Regions from separate parts of the Kitasatospora sp. NPDC058444 genome, predicted to be linked through region 2. Evidence: predicted binding sites of a transcription regulator. Region 2 holds the regulator's gene; the other holds the start of a gene.
What was found. Region 2 encodes HrcA, which represses chaperone genes, less so after heat shock. Its sites were predicted from a motif close to TTNGCACTCNGNNNNNCNGAGTGCNAA; they were not measured.

Region 1: the regulator HrcA is predicted to act here: its motif matches at 2,398-2,424, upstream of ACFWP2_RS32640 (FmdB family zinc ribbon protein).

The regions. Positions count from the first base shown of each region.
Region 1 is NZ_JBHXLL010000045.1:37,086-41,034, reverse strand. It holds gene ACFWP2_RS32650 (potassium/proton antiporter) at 1-640, shown strand, start outside; gene ACFWP2_RS32645 (MFS transporter) at 935-2,308, shown strand; gene ACFWP2_RS32640 (FmdB family zinc ribbon protein) at 2,436-2,741, shown strand; gene mscL (large conductance mechanosensitive channel protein MscL) at 3,398-3,817, shown strand; gene ACFWP2_RS32630 (hypothetical protein) at 3,878-3,949, opposite strand, start outside.
Region 2 is NZ_JBHXLL010000001.1:35,610-39,558, forward strand. It holds gene ACFWP2_RS00165 (hypothetical protein) at 1-157, opposite strand, end outside; gene htpX (zinc metalloprotease HtpX) at 181-1,101, opposite strand; gene hrcA (heat-inducible transcriptional repressor HrcA) at 1,391-2,425, shown strand; gene dnaJ (molecular chaperone DnaJ) at 2,502-3,641, shown strand; gene ACFWP2_RS00185 (16S rRNA (uracil(1498)-N(3))-methyltransferase) at 3,721-3,949, shown strand, end outside.

The sequences.
Region 1 (3,949 bases), on a different contig from region 2:
GCTCGGGCTGCTCGTCACGCCCGAGACCATGGGCGACGCGGTGGTGCCCGCACTGGTGATCGGCGGGGTGCTGGTGTTCCTGGCGCGGCCGCTGTCGGTGATGGTCTCGCTCACCCCGTTCAAGGTGCCGCCCCGCGAGCAGGCGCTGCTGAGCTGGGCCGGGCTGCGCGGGGCGGTGCCCATCGTGCTGGCCACCATCCCGGTGGTGTCCGGCGCGCACCGGGCCGAGGACGTCTTCAACATCGTCTTCATCCTGGTCGTCGTCTTCACCCTGCTCCAGGGGCCGACCCTGCCGTGGGTGGCCAAGCGGCTGCGGATCGACGAGGGCGACATGGGCCAGGACCTGGGCATCGAGTCCGCCCCGCTGGAGAAGCTGCACGGGCACCTGCTGTCGGTCGCGCTCTCCCCCGCCTCGAAGATGTCGGGCGTGGAGATCGGCGAGCTGCGGCTGCCCAAGGGGGCGGCCGTCACCCTGGTCGTGCGGGAGGGGAACTCCTTCGTGCCGGACAAGGCGACGGTGCTGCGCGGCGGGGACGAACTGCTGGTGGTCACCACCGACGAGGTCGGCGAGGCGGCGGAGCGGCGGCTGCGGGCCGTGGACAAGGGCGGCAAGCTCGCCGGGTGGCTGAACGGGCGCTGAGCGCGGGGCCGGAGGGGCGGGCGGCCCCTCCGGCCGGGGCCGGGGGTGGCCCACGGAATCTACGCGCGTAACTGATATGATGGTTCGATCACCTGTCTAACCACCGCTAGACCACCCCCAGCATCTGCCTGACGCAGAGTTGGCGCGACCGCTCGGCGGCCGCGGTCCGGCTCCCGGCCACCACGCCGGACCGGCCCGGTATCTACCCCGGTCGACGCGCGAGAGGACGACTCTCGGCGCCGTCGGGGCTTCACCATGCCCTGCCGCGCTACCAGGCAGCAGGAAGGACCGACCGTGACGGCGCGCCGAACGGTCGACACCGCCGCGGACCTCGCGGCCACCCCCGCAGCTCCGGCCCCCGCCCGCGTCGGGTACGGCGAGCTGCTGCGCACGCCCGGGGCCTGGACGTTCCTGTCCCCCGCCCTCGTCGCGCGGCTGCCGTACGCGATGCTCAGCATGGGCATCCTGCTGCTCGTCGCCCAGACCCACGGTTCGTACGGCACCGCCGGTACGGTCACCGCGGTCGCCGCGGTCGCCCAGGCCCTGATCGGGCCGCAGACCGGGCGGCTCGCCGACCGCTACGGCCAGGCCGCGGTGCTCGTCCCGAGCGTCCTGGTGCACGCGGCCGCCGTCGGCGCGCTGATCGCCCTCGCGCTCGGCCACGCGCCCGCCTGGAGCCTGTTCCTGACCGCCGTCCCGGCCGGTGCCAGCGTGCCGCAGGTCGGCGCGATGGTCCGGGCCCGCTGGGTCGCCACGTTCACCGCGGACGGCGCCTCCGACGCCTCCGCGGCCCGGGTGAGCACCGCCTTCGCCTTCGAGTCCGTGACGGACGAGTTCACCTTCGTGATCGGCCCGATCCTGGCCTCCGGCATCGCCGCCCTCGCCAACCCGGCCACCGCCCTGGCCGCCGAGGCCGCGCTGACCGTCGTCGGCGGCCTGGCCTTCGCCGCCCAGCGGCGCACCGCCCCGGCCCGGATCGTGCCGGAGCCCGGTACCAAGCGCGCCTCGGCGCTCGCCTCCCCCGGCGTCCGACTGCTGGCCGGCACCTTCCTCGGGGTCGGCGCGGTGTTCGGCGGCATGCAGGTGTCGGTGAACGCCTTCGCCGACTCGGTCGGGCAGCACGACGCCGGCGGCACCGTGTACGGGATCTTCGCCGGCGGCTCGATGCTGGCCGGCGTGCTGTACGGCGTGATCGCCTGGCGGCGGCCGGTGCAGCAGCGGATGCTGATCAGCTACGCGCTGCTGGTGCTGGGCTGCTCGGCGCTGTGGGCGATGCCCAACCTGGTCGCGCTGACCGTCGCCGGGCTGATCTGCGGGCTGGCCATCGCACCGACCCTGATCAGCGGCTACACCCTGGTCGAGACGCTCGTCGCGGACGGCGCCAAGACGGAGGCCTTCACCTGGCTGACCGGCGCCATCGGGCTGGGGCTGGCCGTGGGCTCGATGGCCGCGGGCCGGCTGATCGACGGGCACGGGCCCTCGACCGGGTTCCTGGTGCCGCTGGCCGGGGCCGGCGCCGGTCTGATCGTGCTGCTCTCGCTGCGGCACCTGCTGGTGGCGCCGGGGCACGGGGCGGCCGGCGCGGGCGCCGCCGCGGCCGCGGGTTCGGGCGACGTTCAGGCGCAGCACGGCGGTGCCGGGCGGCTGGTGGGCGCGGCCAAGGGCTGAGCGGGGCGGCGGCCCGCGGGCCGGGCCCGGCCCATCTCACACCGGAGTCGCTGGACTGATCCCGCGGAATGCCGCATCATTGACCATCGTTAGCACTCATCAGGCGAGAGTGCCAGGAGGAAGACAAGTGCCCACGTACCAGTACCAGTGCACCGAGTGCGGCAACGGCCTGGAGGCGGTGCAGAAGTTCACCGACGAGGCACTGACCACGTGCCCCGACTGCCAGGGACGGCTCCGCAAGGTCTTCTCGGCCGTGGGCGTCGTGTTCAAGGGCTCCGGCTTCTACCGGACCGACAGCCGCTCGTCCTCCAGCAGCACGGTGAGCGCCGGGTCGTCGTCGAGCCCCTCGACGTCGTCCTCCGCGTCCACGTCCTCCTCGTCGTCGAGCTCCGGCTCCTCGTCGTCGTCCAGCCCGGCTCCGGCCGCGAGCTGACCTCGGCGCCGGGCCATCGGCCCGGGACGGCCCGCAGACCTCGGTCAGGCCCGCCGGCCCCGCTTCCACGCGGGGGCGGCGGGCCTTTCCGCGTTTCCCCCGGGGTCCGGCCGCCCCCGCTCCCCTTCTCCCCCTCTCCCCTTCTCCCCCACCGCGGGGCCCGCTGGGCTTTCCGTCACCTCGGGCGGGTCGGAGTAACTCGTACGGGTGGACGAAGTTGTCCACAGGGGCGGGTTTTCCACAGGCTGGGGAAATCGCTTTCCGAGTTCGCCGGAAACGCTCCATCGTGTGGGCATCCGGTCCGCGACGGGCCGGCCCGCCGACACTCCGGAGGTGCGTCGATGACGACCACGAGCTTCTCCCTGCCCCTGCCCCTCCCGCTGCCCGCGCCCGCCGTACCGCCCCGGCAGGAGCTGCCGAGCTTCCCGCCGATCCGGCGCGGGTGCGGCGGGTGGCACCGCTGGCGCAGTGCGGTACGACGGCGCGCCGGGGCGCCGGTCCTGGTGCTGCTCGCGGTGGCGGCGGCGCTGGCCCTGGGGCCCGCGCGGGCCGGTCTGCCGCCGCCCCCGGGAGGCGCACTGGGCCGGACGGGTTGTCAATCCGGGCCTACGGAAGATCACCCGTAACCGGGAGGCGACTTCGTCGTTCGAGGCGGCATGAAAGGCTTCAAGGAATTCCTGCTGCGTGGAAATGTCGTCGACCTCGCCGTGGCCGTGGTCATCGGCGCGGCTTTCACCAACATCGTCAACGCCTTCGTCAAGGGCGTGATCAATCCGATCGTCGGCGTCTTCGGGACGAAGGACCTCGCGTCCTACAGCTCCTGCCTCAAGGGGCCCTGTGAGCTGAGCCCGACCGGCGAGGTCACGTCCGGAATCCTCATCCTGTGGGGATCGGTGCTCAGCGCCGCGCTCCAGTTCCTGATCACCGCGGCGGTCGTCTACTTCGTTCTGATCGTGCCCATGAACAGGCTGGCGGCCCACCGCAAGACCCTCGCCGAGAAGGCGGCGGACCTTGAGGCCAAGGAGGTCACCCTGCTGACCGAGATCCGCGACGCGCTGGTCGCGCCGCTGCGCTGACCGACGGACGCCGGTCGGCGCCCGGTCCCCGTTCCTCAGTTCCCGTCCGGTTCCCGTTCCTCAGTCCCCGTGGTGCGGCGGGCGCTGGCTCAGGTACCAGTCCAGCCCCCGTCCACCGCTCTCCGCCGCCCC
Region 2 (3,949 bases):
CGCCCTCGACGGCCGCGAAGCAGACCGAGCCGAGCCCGGTGGGGGTGAACCCGGCCCCGGCCTCCAGGGTGAGCGCGGCGGACGGCACGCCGAACAGCTGGTCGAGGTCGGGCTTGACGGGCTTGGTGCGGCCGAAGAGGGCGTCCAGGATTCCCACGGCGGTCCTTTCGCGTCAGGGGCTCAGCGGCCGAGCTGCTCGGAGATCCTCGCCAGCTGCGCCAGCCGCTTCTCCAGGCTCGGGTGGGTGGAGAACAGCTGCGTGGCGGCCTCCCGGGCGCCCAGCGCGGGGGCGAAGTAGAAGGCGTTGTACGGCTGCGCCTGGCGCAGGTCCTTGCTGGGGATGGCCGCGATCTGCCCGGTCACCTTGGTGAGCGCCGAGGCGAGGGCGCTGGGCCGGCCGGTGAGCTGGGCGGCGGCCCGGTCGGCGGCCAGCTCGCGGTAGCGGGAGAGCAGCCGGGTGAGCAGGAAGCTGATCGCGTAGACGACCATCGACACCAGCGGGATGATCAGCGCCAGGATGGCGGCGTTCTGGTCGTTGTTGTTGCGCCCGCCGCCCATGAACCCGCCGTACACGGCGATCCGGGTCATCGCCCCGGCGAGGACGCCGAGGAAGCCGGCGATCGTCATCACCGCGACGTCCCGGTGGGCGACGTGCGACAGCTCGTGCGCGAGGACGCCCTCCAGCTCCTCCGGCTCCAGCCGGCGCAGCAGCCCGGTGGTCACGCAGATCACCGCGTTCTGCGGGTTGCGGCCGGTGGCGAAGGCGTTCGGCATGTCGTTGTCGGCGACCGCCACCCGGGGTTTGGGCATGTCGGCCAGCGCGCAGAGCCGGTCGACGGTGCCGTGCAGCTGGGGGAACTGTTCCGGGGACACCTGGTGGGCGCCCATCGCCCGTTCGGTGATCTTGTCGCTGAACCAGAACTGGGCCACGAACAGCCCGCCGGAGATCAGGACGATCAGTGGCCAGGCGCCGCGCAGCAGCGCGATCAGCAGGCCGGTGAAACCGACGTACAGCAGCCCGATCACGAACATCGTCGCGACCATGCGGCCGGTCAGGCCGCGGTCGGGCGCGAAACGGGTGTGCTGGCCCGAGCTCGACATCGCTTGCTCCTCCGTTCGCCGTCGCTTTCGATGCTGCCACCCGGACGGCCTCCCGGCACCACCCCGGTGCCGGGAGGATCGAACCGGCGGCGCCCCGCGGGCCGTGTCCGGAACTGCGGGGAGGATCACCCCGCTCGGGCCGTTCCTGCCGTAGGACCCGGGCCTTACACTGGCAGGTACGGTTCTGGCACTCGTACGTTCAGAGTGCCAAGGCCGAGGGCCTCCCGGAACGGCCCGCGGCAGCAAGGGACACAGTCGGACGACGTGCGAGGACGGAGGTGCGCGCCCCATGGCCGGTGAGGTCCGCCAGCTGGACGAACGCAAGCTCGCCGTACTGCGCGCGATCGTGCAGGACTACGTGGGCACCGAGGAGCCGGTCGGCTCCAAGGCCCTGGTGGAGCGGCACAACCTCGGGGTCTCGCCGGCGACCGTCCGCAACGACATGGCGGCGCTGGAGGAGGAGGGCTACATCCACCAGCCGCACACCAGCGCCGGCCGCATCCCGACCGACAAGGGGTACCGCCTCTTCGTCGACAAGCTCGCCGAGATCAAGCCGATGAGCGCTCCCGAGCGCCGGGCCATCCGGCACTTCCTGGACGGCGCGGTCGACCTGGACGACGTGGTCGCCCGCACCGTGCGGCTGCTCGCCCAGCTGACCCGGCAGGTCGCGGTGGTGCAGTACCCCTCGCTGTCGCGCTCCACCGTCCGGCACATCGAGCTGGTGGCGCTGGCCCCGGCCAAGGTGATGCTGGTGCTGATCACCAACACCGGCCGGGTCGAGCAGCGGATGGTCGACTGCCCGGGCACGGTCGGCGAGACGGTGCTGGCGGACCTGCGGGCCCGGATCAACGCGAGGGCCGCCGGCCGGCGCCTCCCGGAGGTCCCGGGGCTGCTGGAGGAGCTGCCGGCGCTGTTCGAGCAGGTCGACCGGCCGACCGTCAGCACCGTCCTGGCGACCCTGTTCGAGACGCTCGCCGAGCAGAACGAGGAGCGGATCATGCTGGCCGGCACGGCCAACCTGACCCGCTTCGGGCACGACTTCCCGCTCACCATCCAGCCGGTGCTGGAGGCCCTGGAGGAGCAGGTCGTCCTGCTCCGCCTCCTGGGTGAGACCGCGGACGCCGCGATGACGGTCCGGATCGGGCGGGAGAACGCCTATGAAGGGCTGAATTCCACCTCGATCGTTTCGGTCGGCTACGGTTCGGGCGACGAGAGCGTGGCGAAACTGGGTGTGATCGGTCCGACCCGGATGGACTACCCGGGCACAATGGGGGCGGTGCGAGCGGTGGCGCGGTACGTGGGCCAGATCCTGGCCGAGTCCTAGCAAAGGTCACCGTTAAAAGATTTAACGGTGGCGTCCAGTCGCAGCACTACTACAGGCGGAACAAGCGGAGCATTTGGTGGCCACGGACTACTACGCGGTACTCGGCGTCCGACGGGATGCGGGGCAGGACGAGATCAAGAAGGCGTTCCGGCGCCTGGCACGCGAACTGCACCCGGACGTCAACCCGGACCCGAAGACGCAGGAGCGGTTCAAGGAGATCAACGCCGCTTACGAGGTGCTCTCCGACCCGCAGAAGCGTCAGGTCTACGACCTCGGCGGGGACCCGCTGTCCCCGGGCGGCGGCGGCGCGGGCGGCTTCGGCGCCGGCGCGGCGGGCTTCGGCTTCTCCGACATCATGGACGCCTTCTTCGGCGCCGCGGCCGGCCAGCGCGGCCCGCGCTCGCGCACCCGCCGCGGCCAGGACGCCATGATCCGGCTGGAGATCACCCTGGAGGAGGCCGCCTTCGGCACCACCAAGGAACTCCAGGTCGACACCGCCGTCACCTGCACCACCTGCAGTGGCGAGGGCGCGGCCCCCGGCACCTCGGCGCAGACCTGTGACATGTGCCGCGGCAAGGGCGAGGTCTCCCAGGTCACCCGGTCCTTCCTGGGCCAGGTCATGACCTCCCGCCCGTGCCCGCAGTGCCAGGGCTTCGGCACCGTCGTGCCGACCCCGTGCCCGGAGTGCGCCGGCGACGGCCGCGTGCGCGCCCGCCGCACCCTGACGGTCAAGATCCCGGCCGGTGTCGACAACGGCACCCGGATCCAGCTGGCCGGCGAGGGCGAGGTCGGCCCCGGCGGCGGCCCGGCCGGCGACCTGTACGTCGAGATCGCCGAGACCAGCCACACCATCTTCCAGCGGCGCGGGGACGACCTGCACTGCACCGTCACCATCCCGATGACGGCGGCCGCGCTCGGCACCCAGGTGCCGCTGCAGACCCTGGACGGCCTGGAGGAGGTCGACATCCGGCCCGGCACCCAGTCCGGCCAGTCGATCCCGCTGCACGGCCGGGGCATCACCCACCTGCGCGGCGGCGGCCGGGGCGACCTGATAGTGCACGTCGAGGTGAAGACGCCCAGCAAGCTCGACGCCGAACAGGAGGAGCTGCTGCGCCGCCTCGCGGTGCTGCGCGGCGAGGAGCGGCCGTCCGGCCAGTTCGCGCCGGGCCAGCAGGGCCTGTTCTCCCGGCTGAAGGACGCCTTCAACGGCCGGTAGTCGTCCGTGGAGGGGTGCCGGGGGAAGCTCCCCGGCACCCCTTTCGGTGTTCTCGTCCCACTCCTGGAGGTTCCCCGTCATGACCGCGCCCGTCTTCCTCGTCGAGACCGAGCGGATCGCCGCCGCCGCGCCCGGGGCCGTGGTGCGCCTGGACGGTCCGGAGGGGCGGCACGCGGCCGCGGTGAAGCGGCTGCAGCCGGGCGAGGCGGTGACCCTGGCCGACGGGCTGGGGCTCGGGGTGGACGGCACGGTCGCCGAGGTGCTCGGCAAGGACGGGATCGACGTGACGGTCGCCGCCGTGCGCCGGG